DNA from 2 places in the Pseudoxanthomonas sp. OG2 genome. Region 2 is predicted to be linked to the other one. Evidence: predicted binding sites of a transcription regulator. Region 2 holds the regulator's gene; the other holds the start of a gene.
What was found. Region 2 encodes FliA, which starts transcription of late flagellar genes. Its sites were predicted from a motif close to TAAAGTTTNNCNNNCNNNGGCCGATAA; they were not measured.
Positions count from the first base shown of each region.

Region 1: the regulator FliA is predicted to act here: its motif matches at 4,320-4,346, upstream of FHW78_RS11545 (GGDEF domain-containing protein).

Region 1 is NZ_JACHYM010000001.1:2,526,779-2,535,114, reverse strand. It holds gene coxB (cytochrome c oxidase subunit II) at 1-289, opposite strand, end outside; gene FHW78_RS11555 (DUF2244 domain-containing protein) at 342-821, opposite strand; gene putA (bifunctional proline dehydrogenase/L-glutamate gamma-semialdehyde dehydrogenase PutA) at 1,045-4,263, shown strand; gene FHW78_RS11545 (GGDEF domain-containing protein) at 4,395-5,528, shown strand; gene FHW78_RS11540 (GGDEF domain-containing protein) at 5,613-6,815, shown strand; gene FHW78_RS11535 (outer membrane protein transport protein) at 6,914-8,278, opposite strand.
Region 2 is NZ_JACHYM010000001.1:416,727-425,062, reverse strand. It holds gene FHW78_RS01885 (chemotaxis protein CheA) at 84-1,934, opposite strand; gene FHW78_RS01880 (protein phosphatase CheZ) at 1,973-2,587, opposite strand; gene cheY (chemotaxis response regulator CheY) at 2,587-2,967, opposite strand; gene FHW78_RS01870 (RNA polymerase sigma factor FliA) at 3,317-4,063, opposite strand; partial or broken gene FHW78_RS01865 (MinD/ParA family protein) at 4,060-4,872, opposite strand; gene flhF (flagellar biosynthesis protein FlhF) at 4,928-6,457, opposite strand; gene flhA (flagellar biosynthesis protein FlhA) at 6,623-8,336, opposite strand, start outside.

The DNA.
Region 1 (8,336 bases), 2.1 Mb from region 2:
CCAGAATCAGCACCGGGATGACGGTCCAGATGATTTCCGCGGTGGTGTTGTGGCTGAACTGCGCGGCCACCGCACCCTTGGACTTGCGGAACTTGAACATCGCGTAGCCCATCGCGCCGAACACGATGATGCCGATCACGATGCACACGATCAGCGCCACCATGTGCGCGTCGTAGGCGTGCTGGGACGAGGCGGTGACGCCCTTGCCCATGTTCAGCTGCCACGGCTTCGGGTCCGCCGACTGCGCCCACGCCAGCGCCGGCGAAGCCAGCAGCGCGCAGGCCGTCATCAAACGCTTCCAATACCCATTCACTTGCGTCATTGCCTAGACCCCAAATGCGTCATCGGTTGCGACCGCTCGCGGCCGCCAGTAAATCCTGCAACTTGTCCGCCAGCTGCCGGCGCTCGCCCGGACCGAGGAAATTGCCCACCTCGACCCGGCGACCACTGGAAGCCAGCGAAATCCTTTCGCCATCCGCCTCGATACGGAGCCGCACCCAATAAGGATGCGCCCGGAACACCGGTCCGGCCTCGGGGGTGCGGCTGACTTCCACGACCTCCGGACCGATGGTGATGTCCTCACCCCGCTCGCCGCTGCGCCATAGCCAACGCAACGCCGCGCCCACGAATGCGCTGTGCAGCAGGGCGAAGGCCGGTGCGAAGGCGTTGCCGGCCAGCCAGCCCAGCAGGGCCACCAGCCACATCGCCCCGGCCAGCGCGGCGAACAAGGCCACGAACTGGCGGGCCGTCAAGGCCCGGGGCGGTCGCAGCCGGAGCCGCGCGCCGTGGATACCCGGCAATGACGGAAGCACTTCGATCATGCTGCCAACCGCGCAACGAGGCCGCGGAAAACCCCTAAATGTTAGCCTCCCCCCCCTGTTGCGGCAAGTTGCAATGATCTCGGTCAATCGGCCGGACCCCGCGCGCGCCGTTTCCGGCGGCCCCGGATGGCGTGAAACCCGCGCCATCCGGTTCCATCCATTCGCGAACGGTGGTCCGGCTCACTACACTATCGGGCTCCATCGCCCGCTTCCGATCACGTTCATGAGCTCCCAGCCCCAGTCCGGCACCGAGGCGGCCCCGCCGCCGGCGACCGCCGGCATCGTTTCCCCCGAACTCCCCGCCCCGCCGTCGGCCCTGCGGGCCGCCATCACCGCGGCCTGGCTGCGCGACGAAGCCGAACACGTGCGCGAACTGCTCGCCCAGGCCCGGCTGCCGGCCGACGAGCAGGCCCGCGCGCAGGCGCTGGCCGCCGATCTGGTCGCGCGGGTCCGCGCCCGCGCCCAGGATCAGGGCGCCATCGAGGCCTTCATGCGCCAGTACGACCTGGGCAGCGAGGAAGGCGTGCTGCTGATGTGCGTGGCCGAGGCGCTGCTGCGCATTCCGGACCAGGAAACCGCCGACAAGCTGATCCGCGACAAGCTGGGCGACGCCGACTGGGAAAAGCACCTGGGCCAGAGCGATTCGGTGCTGGTCAACGCCTCCACCTGGGGCCTGATGCTGACCGGCCGGCTGGTCAATCTCAACGATCTGACCCGCCACGACGTGCCCGGCGCCTTCAAGCGCCTGATCGGCCGCGTCGGCGAGCCGGTCATCCGGCTGGCGGTGCGCCAGGCCATGCGCATCATGGGCCACCAGTTCGTGATGGGCCGGACCATCGAGGAAGCGCTGGGCCGTTCGCGCAAGGGCGACAACGCCAACTACCGCTATTCGTTCGACATGCTGGGCGAGGGCGCGCTGACCTCGAAGGACGCCGCACGCTATCTGGAGGCCTATCGGAAGGCCATCCATTCAATCGGCAAGACGGGCCCCTTCCCCGACGTCTTCGCCGCTCCCAGCATCTCCATCAAGCTCTCGGCCCTGCATCCGCGCTACGAGCACGCCAAGCGCGCGCGGGTGATGAAGGAACTGGCGCCGGGCATCCTGGAACTGGCTCAGCTGGCCAAGTCGTACGGCATCGGCTTCACCATCGACGCCGAGGAAGCCGACCGGCTTGAACTGTCGCTGGATCTGATCGAGGCCACCTTCTCCGACCAGTCGCTGGACGGCTGGGAAGGCTACGGCCTGGCCGTGCAGGCGTACCAGAAGCGCACGCCCTACGTGATCGACTTCCTCGCCGATCTGGCCCGCCGGGTCGGCCGGCGCATGCCGGTGCGGCTGGTCAAGGGCGCCTACTGGGACGCCGAGGTCAAGCGCGCGCAGATCGACGGCCATCCGGGCTATCCGGTGTTCACCCGCAAGCCGAACACCGACGTGTCCTACCTGGCCAACGCGCGACGCATGTTCGAGCACGGCGACGCGCTGTATCCGATGTTCGCCACCCACAACGCACAGACCATCGCCGCGATCCGCTCGATTGCCCGGGGCCGCCCGTACGAGCACCAGAAGCTGCATGGCATGGGCGACGACCTGTACGCGGAAGTGATTCCCGCCGACCGCCTGGGCGTGCCCTGCCGCGTCTACGCGCCGGTCGGCTCGCACGAGGATCTGCTGCCGTACCTGGTCCGCCGCCTGCTGGAGAACGGCGCCAATTCCAGCTTCGTCAACCGCATCACCGACGAGAACGTGGCCATCGAGGACCTGATCCGCGACCCGGTGGAAACCGTGTCCGCGTTCGATTCCATCCCGCATCCCCGCATCCCGCTGCCGCGCGATCTCTTCCGCAACCAGGCAGCCCCCATCCCGACTTCTGACAGGAACAACTCCATGGGCGCCAACCTCGCCAACGACAACGACCTGCGCGTGCTGGCCGAGCGCGTCAATGCCGCGGTCAAGCCGTGGCGCGCGGCGGCGCTGGTGCCGGGCGCGGTGGTCGCGGGCGCGGCGCTGCCGGTGACCAACCCGGCCGATCGCCGCCAGACCGTGGGTGAATGGCAACCGGCCGACGGCGCGGCGGTGGAAAAAGCGCTGCAGAACGCCGTGGCCGCGCAGCCGACTTGGGATCGCACCCCGGCCGCCAGCCGCGCCGCGATCCTGGAGCACGCCGCCGACCTGCTGGAACAGCGCATGCCCGAGTACATCGCGCTGTGCGTGAAGGAAGCCGGCAAGACCCTGCCCGACAGCGTCGCCGAAGTGCGCGAGGCGGTGGATTTCCTGCGCTACTACGGCGCCCAGGCGCGCGCGCAGTTCGGCGCCGCCGAACGCCTGCCCGGCCCGACCGGCGAATCCAACGAGCTGCAGCTGCACGGCCGTGGCGTGTTCGTCTGCATCAGTCCGTGGAACTTCCCGCTGGCGATTTTCCTTGGCCAGGTCAGTGCCGCGCTCGCCGCCGGCAACAGTGTCATCGCCAAGCCCGCCGAACAGACCAACCTGATCGGCCACGCGGCGGTGAAACTGCTGCACGAAGCCGGCATCCCGGAAAGCGTGCTGCAGTTCCTGCCCGGCGACGGCGCCACCGTCGGCGCCGCGCTCACCAAGGATCCGCGCGTGGCCGGCGTGGCTTTCACCGGTTCCACCGAGACCGCTCGCGCGATCAACCGCTCGCTGGCCGCGCGCGATGCCGCCATCGGCGTGCTGATCGCCGAGACCGGCGGCCAGAACGCGTTCATCGCCGACTCCTCGGCGCTGCCGGAACAGCTGGTCAAGGACGCCATCGGTTCGGCCTTCACCTCCGCCGGCCAGCGCTGCTCGGCCGCGCGCGTGCTGTTCGTGCAGGACGACATCGCCGACAAGGTGATGACCATGCTGGCCGGCGCGATGGAGGAACTGAAGGTCGGGGATCCCGGCTTGCTGTCCACCGACGTCGGCCCGGTGATCGACGCCGACGCGCTGAAGATCCTGGAGGACCACGCCGCGCGCATGGCCACCGAAGCCCGCCTGATCAAGCAGGCCAACCTGGGCGAGGACGCCGCCCACGGCACCTTCTTCGCGCCACGTGCGTGGGAGCTGAAGTCGCTGGACCAGTTGCATCGCGAGATCTTCGGACCCGCCCTGCACGTGGTGCGCTGGAAGGCCGATCAGCTCGACCAGGTGATCGACGCCATCAACGCCACCGGTTTCGGCCTGACCCTGGGCGTGCACTCGCGCATCGACGAGACGGTCGATCGCATCGCCGCGCGGGTCAAGGTCGGCAACGTCTACGTCAACCGCAACCAGATCGGCGCGGTGGTGGGCGTGCAGCCGTTCGGCGGCCAGGGCCTGTCCGGCACCGGCCCCAAGGCCGGCGGTCCGCACTACCTGCCGCGCTTCGCCACCGAAAAGACCGTGACCGTCAACACCACGGCCGCCGGCGGCAATGCCTCGCTGCTGACCCTGGGCGACTGAGTTCCGGCAGAGGCCGCCAGGCCGTCGTTCCCCCTCAGGGCCGCCTCGCGCGGCCCTGTTGTTTTGTGACGTAGTGCCGATAACATGCCCATGGGGATCCAGGGGCTGGCAGGCGGATGAGTTGGGCGGTTTTGCTGACGCTATTGAGCGACTGCCTGCTGGCGGTCGTGCTGTTCGTCCTGTTCTGGTACGTGGCGCGGGTGTCGCGCAACATCCAGGGCGCGTTCACCTGGGGCGCCGCGCACCTGGTCTACACGATCGGGGCGACCCTGTTCGACGCCGGCACGGCCACTTTCGCCGACGCCGGCCTGGCAACCGCAGCCGCGTTGTCCACCCACCTGGGTTCGGCCGTCCTGTGCGGCGGGATGGCGGCGCTGGGCTGGGCGGTCGTGCAGTTCGCCCGGCGGCGCGCACTGCACCGGCTGGAAATCGCGGTCGTGCCCATGGCCGTCGCGCCGCCGCTGCTGGTCTGGGGCCTGGGCGGTGGCTGGGAGGCGCAGAGCGTCGTCCTCAATTGCGTGGAATTGCTGGTCCTGTTGTGGATGATCTGGCACCTGCATGTCCTGCGCGAGGATCCCTACCGGCTGCCCGCGCGGATGATGATGCTGGGGTGTGGACTGCTGGCGGTGCTGTACGGCAGCGTGGTGCCCGGGTGGTCGCTCAGCCATTTCGGTTTCGACGAGATCTGGGTCAGCGTGGACCTGTCGATCTGGTTCATGCTCAATTTCTGCATGCTGATGCTATGCAGCTTCCGCGCCGCCGAATCGCTCAAGCTCAGCGCCATGTTCGATCCGCTGACCGGTGCGCTGAACCGGCGCGGCCTGCACGGCGAACTCAGCAGTTGGCCGGATCGCGACCAGCCCGGACTCAGCGTCATCGCCATCGATCTGGATCATTTCAAGGCGATCAATGATCGCCATGGCCACGACACCGGCGATCGGGTCCTGCAACGCTTCAGCGAAACCGTGCGCAGCGGCCTGCGCAGCGATCAACTGTTCGCGCGCATGGGGGGCGAGGAATTCGCGGTGGTCATGCCGGGAACCGATCGCGAAACCGCGCGACACCTGTCCGAGCGCCTGCGCAACCAGATGATGCGGCTGGAGTTCAGTCCTCCCGAGGGGCGCCCGTTCCGGGTGACGATCAGCCTGGGCATCGCTTTCGGGGGAAGCGACGGAGAGCCGTTCGTGGAGCTGATGCGACGCGCGGACGATGCGTTGTACGCGGCCAAGCGCAAGGGCCGCAACCGGGTCGAGATGCAACCCTGAATGCGGCCGTGGCGCTCCGCCGCGCCACTTTCCCGCCGATAGCCGGAATTGGCCGCGTTCTGCGTTGGTACGGGGAACAGGACGTTGCACTGCGCCAAAGGCAAGACCGGCTTGATGACCACCGATTTCTACCATCTGCTGATTAGCGACTGCGCGCTGGCGGCGGTGCTGCTGGGACTTTTCTTCTACGTGTCGCGGGTATCGCGCGGCGTGCGCGGCATCACTGCCTGGGGCGTGGCCCATTTCGTCTACTCGCTGGGCGCGGCCCTGCTCGACGGCACCTCGCAGGTGGCTTCGCGTTCCGGCGCGCAGGATCTGGCGCATGCCATCGCCGGGCTGGGTGGGCTGCTGGCCTGTGCCGGCCTGATTGGCCTGGCGTGGTCGGTGATCCAGTTCGTGCACCAGCGCGCGCTCCTTCCCGGTGAACGCGCGCTCATGCCGCTGGCCCTGGCGTTGCCGCTGGGCGGCTGGCTGCTCTACGGCCATGGGGATATCCAGGACGCACAAGGCGCGGCGATGAGCGCGGTGGAGGTGTTCGCGCTGGCGGTGGTGATCTGGCAGCTGCGCCTGTTGCGGGCCGGCCCGGACCATGTGCCCGCCCGGCTGATGATGACCGCGTGCGTGGCGCTTCTGTACCTCTATGGCCGCGATCTCGCACATGCGCTGACCGGGCGTTATGGCCCGAATCCGTCATGGGTGAACGCGGATCTGTCGATCTGGTTCATGCTCAATTTCTGCATGCTGATGCTGGCCAGCTTCCGCGCCGCGGAAGCGCTGCGCCAGAGCGCGCTGCTGGATCCGCTCACTGGCGCATTGAACCGCCGGGGCCTGGACAGCGAACTGCGTTCCAGCGCCCGCTTCGTCACCCTGGAAGGCGGGCTCGCGGTGATCGCGCTGGACCTGGATCACTTCAAGGCGGTCAACGATCACCACGGCCACGAAACCGGCGATCAGGTCCTGCAGCGGTTTTCAGACGTGGTGCGCGGATGCATCCGCAGCAACGATCTGTTCGTGCGCCTGGGCGGGGAGGAATTCATGCTGGTGCTGCGCGAGACCTCGCCGGAAGTCGCGCATCGGCTGGCCGAACGCATCCGCACGCAGGTGATGTCGCTGGAATTCCCCGCGCCCGCTTTCCGGGTCACCGTCAGCCTGGGCATCGCCCACACCCGCTATCGCCACACCGGATTCAACGATCTGGTGCGGCTGGCGGACGAGGCCCTCTACGCGGCCAAGCGCAATGGACGCAATCGCGTCGAACTGCGGATGCATCCCGCGCCTGTGCTCTAGCTCGGGCAACACGCCCGCATTCAATGGCGCGATCACGGAAAAGAAAAACCCCGCCGAAGCGGGGTTTCCGGTGTCGCGTCGGCAATGCCGGGATTCGATCAGAACTTGTAGTTGATCGAAGCTGCCAGCACGTCGCCCGCCACGTCGTAGGAACCGGACAGCGTGCTGCCGGTCGCCGAGACCTGATCGACGGTCGGGTCCTTGGTGAACAGGTGGGTGTAGCCGAAGCTGTACTCCGCCTTTTCCGACGGCGCCCAGGTCAGGCCGAGCGACAGCCACTTGCGGCTGGTGTCCGGCACGCGCACGTCGCGGTGCTCGGCGGTGGTCGGGGTCTGGTCGTAGGCCACGCCGCCGCGCAGGGTCAGCGTGTCGCTCAGGCGGTAGTCCGCACCGATCGAGCTGAAGGTCGTGTCGCGGTAGTGGAACGGCAGCACGTTGTTCGGCTGGTTCGACTGGAAGTCGACAGTGACCGCGTCGAACGAGGGCGCCCAGAAGGTGCGCGTCACGTCGGCCATGATGGTCAGCTTGTCGTTGACCTGGCGGGTGAAGCTCAGGGTCGCCGAGGCCGGCAGTTCGATGGTCGCGCGGCCACCGGTGTTCACGAACAGGCCGCGCGCGGCCAGCACCGCCTGGCCCTGGGTGGCCCGGGCATTGGTCGCCGTGAAGGTGGCCTTGCCGTTGGTGATCTCGTGCTTGACCTTGGAGCGGTAGCTCAGGCCGATGTGGGTCTGGTCGTTGACGCTGAACAGGCCGCCGACGGTGAAGCCCCAGTCATTGCTGCTGCCTTCGAGCTGGCTGTACAGGTCGGCGTTGCCCGGCAGGAAGCCAAGCGCGCCGCCGCCCTGCGAGAACATCACCGCGCCCAGATCGACGGCGTTGCTCAGGTCCACTTCCAGGCGCTCGACGAACACCGACGCGCCGAAGGACACGTAGGGGTTCACGTCATAGGAAATCGCCAGGCCGAGGTCGGCGGTCTTCAGGTCGGTCTTGACGCCATGGTAGCGGCCGACCCAGTTGCGGTCGTATTCGGTCTTGAAGCCGAACGGCACGGTCAGCGACGCGCCCAGGTGGGCCTTCTCGCCGATCATGGTGTGGAAGTACGCGGCCGGAACCGCCGCGATGGTGCCGGCGTCGCCGCCGTTGCCGCCGGAGATCGGCATGCCGGTGCCCGCGCCGGTCGGACCGGCGAGGCGTCCGCCGCCCTCGAAATCAGCCGAGAAGCTGATGGCGCTGACGTCGGCCTGGAATTGGGTTTCCTTCATGTGGCGCATCGCGGCCGGATTGGTCGCGATCACCGAGGCGTCGCCCGGGGCGCTGCCCGAACCGGCGAACGCGCGGCCGAGACCCTTGGCGCTGTTTTCCTTCAGCTGGAACGCGGCGCCGTGCGCCTGACCGAAAGCCAGAACGCCGGCAATGCCGAAGGCCAGCGCGGAAATACGGGCAAAACTGTTGACGGAATGCATGGTGTCTCTCTCCGGAGGACGTGGGTTACGGTCAATGCGCCGCTGGAAGCGACCGGCG
Region 2 (8,336 bases):
CGCTTTACGGGGGGCGTGTTGCCCCCATCCGCCCTTCGGGCACCTTCCCCCGCGAGCGGGGGAAGGGAGCGGGTGGCGCGGATTCACGCGGCCGCTTCGCGCAGGCCGTCGACGTCCAGGATCAGCGCCATGCGGCCATCGCCGATCAGGGTCGCGCCGGCATAGCCGCGCAGGCCGCGCACCGCGCGCGGCAGCGGCTTGATCACCACTTCCTCGCGCCCGCGCACCTGGTCCACGACCAGGCCGAAGCGCTGGTCGCCCATCTGCAGCACCACGATGGTCAGCAGCGGCGCCTTGACCGCCTCCACGCCCAGCCAGCGCCGCAGATCCACCAGCGGCAGGGTGGTGGACTGCCGATCCAGCACGGCCTGGCCGTCGAACCAGCGCAGGCTGGAGGCCGGCGCGTGCAGCACTTCCATCACCCGCGCCAGCGGCAGCGCGTAGACCGGATCACCGGCCTGCACCAGCAGGGTCGGCAGGATCGCCAGGGTCAGCGGCACCCGGATCAGGAAGCGGCTGCCACGGCCGAGCTGCGAATGGATCTGGATCTGTCCACTGAGTTCGCGGATGCGCGACTGCACCACGTCCATGCCGACGCCGCGGCCGGAGATGTCGGTGATCTCGGTCTTGGTCGAGAAGCCCGGCAGGAAGATCAGCTGCAGGCATTCGTCGTGCGACAGGCGGGCGGCGGCTTCCGGTTCGATCAGGCCCTTTTCCAGCGCCTTGTCGCGCAGCCGCTCCGGATCGATGCCGGCGCCGTCGTCGCGGATCTCGATGGTGACGTAGTCGCCTTCCTGCTGCGCCGCCAGCCGTACCTGGCCGCTGCGCGGCTTGCCCGTGGCCTCGCGCAGGTCGGGCAGCTCGATGCCGTGGTCGATGGCGTTGCGGACCAGGTGCACGAGCGGATCGGACAAGGCCTCGACGAGGTTGCGATCCAGCTCGGTATCGGCGCCGATCAGCTCCAGATCGACTTCCTTCTTGAGCGAGCGGGCGACGTCGCGGGCGACCTTGGGGAAGCGCGAGAACACCTTGCCCACCGGCTGCATGCGGGTGCGCATGACCGCGTTCTGCAAGCGCGCGGTGGCGATGTCCAGGCCGCTGACCGCGCGATCCAGTTCCTCGTCGCGCAGGCGTGCGCGCAGGGTCTTCAGGCGATTGCGCGACAGCACCAGTTCGCCGACCAGATTGACGATCGCGTCCAGCCGCTTGGTGTCCACCCGGATGGTCTGCTCGGCCTCGCTGGCGCGCGCCGGACGGACCGGTGAGGCCGGGGCGGGCGCGGGCGCGGGCGGGCGTACCGGCGCGGACTGGGGCGCGGCAGCGGGCGCAGGGCGGGCGGTCGCGGCGCCGGGCACGGCGCCGCCGTGCAGTTGATCCAGCAGGGCCTCGAATTCGTCCTCGCTGATCAGATCTCCGCCCGCCGGCGCGACGGCCGTGGCAGGCGGTGTGGCGCCGCCATGCAGTTGATCGAGCAGGGCCTCGAACTCGTCGTCGGTGATCAGATCATTCCCGCCGGCGGCGGGCGTGGCCACCGGAGCGCGGACCGGCGCGGGCGCGGCATCGACGTCGAACTGGGCGATCAGCGTGGCCGGCGCGTGCGGCGGCTCCTCGCCGGCGGCGACCGCGTCGAGCATGCGCTGCAGCCAGTCCAGCGACTGCTGGGCGGCGTCGAAATGATCCGCTTCCAGGGTCGCCTTGCCGGCGCGGACCATGCCCAGCGCTTCCTCGGCGGCGTGGCACAGGTTCACCATCGCCTGGATGCCGAGGAAACCGGCGCCGCCCTTGAGCGTATGGAAACCACGGAACACGGCGTTGAGCTGTTCGCTGTCGCCGGGATCCTGTTCCAGCGTCACCAGCTGCTCGCCGAGGCGATCCAGGATTTCCTGGGCCTCGATGAGAAAGTCGGCGGCGATTTCGGGCGTGACGGCGGACATGGCTGGCTCGGTATCGGCGGGGATGCGTGGGCGGACGGCTAGAGCCCGAGCCCCGACAGCAGATCGTCGGCGTCGTCCTGCGAGAACGCCGCCTTGTCCAGGCCCGCCACCGCGGGACCGGCCAGGCCGTCGTCCTTCTTCCTTTCCGGCGGCGGCAGGCCCAGTTCGCCGAATCCCTCGTGCACGCGGCGGACGATGCCGGCGACGCGGCGGATGATCTGGCCGGTGAGATCCTGGTAGCTCTGCGCCAGCGCCATTTCCGACAGTCCGGAACGGATCTGGTCCACCAGCTGGGTCTGCTCGGCGCTGAGCGCGGTCGTCTTGAGCTGGTCGGCCAGGCCGCGGCACTGCTCGGCCAGATCCAGGGTCTTGTGGCTGGCCTGTTCGGTCATCGCGACCACGTGATCCAGGCGCGCGCAGGCGTCGTCGAGATCGCCGGCACCGTGGGTCGGCGGCAGCTCGCCCAGCGTCTGCGCCAGTTCGCGGGCCAGCCGGCCCAGTCCCTGCATCATCGGCTGCGTGCGCCAGGCGGCGATGGTGTCCAGCTCGCGCCGCCAGCCGGCCTCGTCGCCCTGTTCCAGTGCGTCCAGCGCGTGCTGCAGGCGCTCGACCAGCGCGGCGCGGGCGCTGCCGGCTTCCATGACCGCAGCCATCAGGCGGCGGCTCCGAGGCGCTCGAAAATCTTGCCGAGTTTCTCTTCCAGGGTCTGCGCGGTGAACGGCTTGATGATGTAGCCGTTCACGCCGTTCTGGGCGGCTTCGATGATCTGCTCGCGCTTGGCCTCGGCGGTGACCATCAGCACCGGCAGGGTCTTGAAGCGATCGTCGGCGCGGATGGCCTTGAGCAGTTCGATGCCGGTCATGCCCGGCATGTTCCAGTCGGTCACCACGAAGTCGAAACTGCCCTGGGCCAGCGCGGTCAGCGCGCTGGAGCCGTCGTCGGCCTCGGCGGTATTGGTGTAGCCCAGATCGTTGAGGAGGTTCTTGATGATGCGGCGCATCGTCGAGAAGTCGTCCACGATCAGGATCCGCATGTTCTTGTTGGCTGTCACGAAGGGCTCCGGGTGCAGCAGGGTAGAGGGGGCTCGAGAGCCTTATCGGCAGGTGGCGGGGAAACTTTTGGGCCGGGATTGGCTGGGGCCGGGATTGGGGATTCGGGATTGGGGATTGAAAGAGCCCCTTGACCAGCCATGCGGCTGTTAAAAGCGAAAAGGGGGCGGGCGCCCGCGGAGCGGGCGACGGGGGATTGACCAGCCATTCGGCTGTTGAGAAGCGCTTGCTGTTGGCGCCCAAAGCAAATCCCCCTCAATCCCCCTTTTTCAAAGGGGGAGGCAAAAGCAAAAGGCTCTTGCGAATCCCCAATCCCGACTCCCCAATCCCGGCCTAATCCTCCAACCCGGCATCCACGCTCTCGAACACATTCAGCCGACCACGCAGGCGCAGCATGGCCTGGCCGTGGATCTGGCAGACGCGGGATTCGCTGACGCCGAGGACGGCGCCGATTTCCTTGAGGTTGAGTTCCTGTTCGTAGTACATGGACAGGACCAGCTGTTCGCGCTCGGGGAGCTGGCCGATGGCCTTGATCAGCGACTGGCGGAACTCGCTGCGCTCGAGTTGTTGCTGCGGGTTGGGGCCGCCGGTGACCACGGTCTGCGGTTCGCCATGGTCCTCGATGTGCGATTCCAGGCTCAGCACCTGGCCGCGGGCGGCGTCCTCCAGCAAGCGCAGGTATTCGGGCAGCGGCATCTCCATCGCCGACGCGACCTCGGTGGCGATGGCGGCGCGGCCGGTGCGCTGTTCGATTTCGCGCACGGTGGCGGCGGCCTGGCGGGCCCGCCGGTGCACCGAGCGCGGCACCCAGTCGCCGCGGCGGATCTCGTCGATCATCGAACCGCGGATGCGGATCGAGGCGAAGGTCTCGAACGAGGCGCCCTGTTCGGCGTCGTAGCTGCGCGAGGCTTCCAGCAGGCCAATCATGCCGGCCTGGATCAGATCGTCGATCTCCACGCTGGCGGGCAGGCGCGCGGCCAGGTGATGGGCGATGCGGCGGACCAGGTCCGCGTGCACCGTGACGAAGTCGGTGGCCGCCGCTTTCTGGACGGCACGGTATTGGGCGGCGCCGGTGTTCATGCTGGCACGCTCCGGTTGATCATGCGTTCGACGAAGAACTCGACATTGCCCCGGGCGCCGGAAGGCGGCTGCCAGCGTGCGGTGACCCGGGCGATCTCGTTGATGGCGCGCGCCGACGGACTGCCCGGATACGCCTTCACCACCGCCTGCTGGCGCTGCACCGCGCGGCGCAGCCAGTCGTCCTGCGGCACCGCCCCCAGATAGTGCAGGGCGACGTCGCCGAGGAAACGTTCGCACACGCGGGCCAGCTTCTCGTACAGCTTGCGGCCCTCGTTGGGGTCGCGGACCATGTTGGCGATGACGTGCACGCGGTCCACGCCGCGCTCGCGCGAGAGCACCTTGATCAGCGCATAGGCGTCGGTGATCGAGGCCGGCTCGTCACACACCACCACCACCGTGTCCTGCGCGGCCTGGCAGAAGGTCAGTACGCTGTCGGTGATGCCGGCGGCGGTATCCACCACCATCACGTCCAGGGCGCGCTGCAGTTCCGAGAACACGTTGACCAGGCCGACGTGTTCGGCCGGCGAGAGTTCGGCCATGTGCCGGAAACCCGACGAGGCCGGCACGATCAGCAGGCCGTCCGGTCCTTCCAGCAGCACGTCCTCCAACTGGCAGCGTTCGGCGACCAGATCCGCCAATGTGTATTTCGGCGCCAGGCCCAGCAGCACGTCGACGTTGGCCAGGCCCAGGTCGGCGTCCATCAGCAGGGTCCGCTTGCCCATCTCGGCCAGCGAGGCGGCCAGGTTGACCGACACGTTGGTCTTGCCCACGCCGCCCTTGCCGCCGGTCACCGCGATCACGCGGACCGGATGGAAGGCGCCGGTCAGCGGCGGCGTGCTGCGCGGGTTGGTCTGCAGCAGGTGTTCATGCGACATGGATGGCCTCCGCGTGGCTGGGTTCGTCGGCTTCGCGGCGCAGCTGGTCCAGGCGCAGCACCAGGTTGGGCGCGCTGGCGCGGTGCAGGTCTTCGGGCACGCGCTGTCCGTCGGTGATCCAGGCCATCGGCAACTGGTGATCGACGATCACCGACAGCGCGCTGCCGAGCCGGCCGGTCTCGTCCACCTTGGTCAGCACCACGCCGTGCGGCTGGGCGCCGCTGAAGCGGCGGACCACCTCGTCCAGGTCGCCGAAGTGCGAATTGGCCGGCAGCACCAGCAGGGTATGCACCTGCCCGGCGGCGCGCAGCCAGTTGAGCTGGCCGACCAGGTTGCGATCGCGCTGGCCCATGCCGGCGGTGTCGATCAGCACCAGCTTGTAGTCGCGCAGGCGTTCCAGGGTCTGCGCCAGGCGCACGTCGCTGTCGGCCTCGTGCACGGCGATGCCGAGCTGGCGGCCGTAGCTGTGCAACTGTTCGCGGCCGCCGACGCGCACGGTGTCGGTGGTGACCAGGGCCACGTCGCGCGGGTTGTGGCGATCGGCATAGGCCGCGGCCAGCTTGGCGATGGTGGTGGTCTTGCCGGCGCCGGTCGGGCCGACCAGGGCGATCACGCCGCCCTGTTCCAGCGGATCCACCGGCAGGATCGGCAGCCGGCGCGAGAGCAGGCCCAGCATCAGGCCGCGCCCGCGATGCAGTTCGGTATCGGCGGGAATCTGCAGGGCAACGTCGCGGGTGATGCCGGCGTCGAAGCCGTAGTCGTCCATCAGTTCCATCGCCTGCGCGCGCACCGGCGAACCGCGCAGGCGTTCGTCGGTGAGGCGGTGCATCTCGCCTTCGATCATCTCGCGCATCGCCGCCAGTTCGGCGCGCATCTGCACCAGTTGCTCGTCCTCGGCGCGGGCGCGCGCGCCGTTGTCGGCGACCACGCTCAGCACCGGCGCGACGGCTTCCGGCTGCGGAGCGGCGACGGGCGTGGCGGGGGCCGGCGCCGCCGTGGACAGTTCCGCCGGCACCGCCGGCAGGCTCGCGGCCAGGCGCGCGGCGAACGACATCGGATCCAGCGCGAAGGCGGCGGGCGCGGACGGCTCGGCCGGAATTTCCCGCGCGAACGAGGGCGCCGGCGCGATGAACGCCGACGGCGGCTCGACCGGGGCGCGCGACTCCTCGGCCACGCGCGATTCGATGGGCGCCGCCGCGGCGACCCGGTTGAAGTAGGCCGCAGCCGCTTCGGCCGGCGACATCTCCGTCGCCTGGCGGTTGGCGGCGGCGCGTGGTTCGGCGGACACGGATGCGGATGCGGACGGCGCGGCGCGCGCGAACGAAGGCGCCGGTTCGGCCGGACGCATTGCCTCCAGCGTGCGCTGCACCAGCGTCTCGTCGTAGTTGGAGGCCGCCACGATCTCGACGCCGTCGTCGGTCATGCGATTGGACAGGATCACCGCATCCGGCCCCTGTTCCTGCCGGACCAGCGCGAAGGCGGTGCGCATGTCGGGAGCGACGAAACGTTTGATTTTCATTTGAGAGGCCGGGATTGGGGATACGGGATTCGGGATTGGGTAAAGCAAGGCGACGGCAAGCCGTTCGAGGTGATTGGATATCTAGGTCGTGTCGTGTTCGTCTTCATCGCTGCATCCCCGTCATGAACCCGCTTTTGCGAATCCCCAATCCCCAATCCCGTCGCCTCAACTAATCGTCCCCACCAGCTTCAACCGCTTGTCCTCCGGGACTTCGCTGTAGGACAGGACCGACAGCGTGGGGACGCTGTGGCGGACCAGCCGGGCCAGCGCGGCGCGGACGCCGCCGGGGACCAGCACCACCGCCGGCTCGCTGCGCGCGTCCTGCTGGGCGACGCAGTCGGCCAGGCTCTGGTGGAGCCGTTCGGCCAGGCCGGGTTCCAGCGCGGCGCCGGTGCCCTGCACGCTGTCCTGCAAGACACGTTCCAGTTGTGGCGCCAGGGTGTAGACGGGAAGCTCCGGCGCCATGCCGGAGATTTCCTGGACGATGAAACGACCCAGCGAGGTACGCACGGCGGCGGTGAGCGCGGCCGGATCCGGGTTCTGCGGACCGAACTCGACCAGCGCCTCGACGATCCGGCGCAACTGGCGGATCGGCACGCGCTCGATCAGCAGGTTCTGCAGCACCCGCACGACCGTGGACAGGGTGAGCGTCTTGGGCGTCAGATCCTCGACCAGCTTGGGCGCGGTCTTGCCGAGGTTGGCGAGCAGTTGCTGCACCTCCTCGTGCCCCAGCAGTTCCGGCGCGTGCTCGCGCACCAGGTGCGACAGGTGGGTGGCGACCACGGTCGAGGCATCGACCACGGTGTAGCCCAGCGATTCGGCCATCGCATGCTGGCCCGGCGTGATCCAGGTGGCGTCCAGGCCGAACGCGGGGTCGCGCCCTGGAATGCCGTCGAGGGTGCCGAACGCGCCGCCGGGATCCAGCGCCAGTTCGCGATCCGGATGAATCTCGGCGGTGGCCACCGGCACGCCATGCACCAGCAGGCGGTAGCCGTTGGACGGCAGTTCCAGGTTGTCGCGGATATGCACCGGCGGAATCAGGAAGCCCAGATCCTGGGTGAGCTTGCGGCGCACCGCCTTGATCCGCGACATCAGTTCGCCGCCCTGGGCCTTGTCCACCAGCGGAATCAGCCGGTAGCCGACTTCCAGGCCCAGCGGGTCCACCGGACGCACTTCATCCCAGGTCAGTTCGGCCTGCGGGTTGGACGGCGCGGGCAGGGCGGGATCGGCGCCCGCGGCGCTTTCGCCGCCGGCGCCGGGCTGCTGTTTCTTCCACAGCTTCCAGGCGATGTAGCCCAGCACCGCGGCCAGCGTCAAAAACACGACATTGGGCATGCCCGGGACCAGCCCGACCACGCCGATCAGGCTGGCGGCCACCGCCAGCGCCTTGTGCTGGCCGAACACCTGGCCAACCATCGCGTTGCCCATGTCCTGCGCGCGCGAGGCGCGGGTGACCAGCATCGCCACCGCCGAGGACACCAGCAGCGCCGGCAACTGCGCCACCAGGCCGTCGCCGATCGACAGCAGGGTATAGATCTTGGCCGCCTCGCCGACCGGCAGGCCGTGCTGGAGCACGCCGATCGCCAGGCCGCCGACCAGGTTGATGAAGAGGATCAGGATGCCGGCGATGGCGTCGCCGCGGATGAACTTGCTGGCGCCGTCCATCGCGCCGTAGAAGTCGGCTTCCTCGCGCACTTCCTCGCGCCGGGCCTTGGCTTCCTCGCGGGTCAGCAGGCCGGCGTTGAGGTCGGCGTCGATCGCCATCTGCTTGCCGGGCATCGCGTCGAGGATGAAGCGCGCCGACACTTCCGAGATGCGCCCGGCGCCCTTGGTGATGACCACGAAGTTGATGATGGTCAGGATCGCGAACACCACCAGG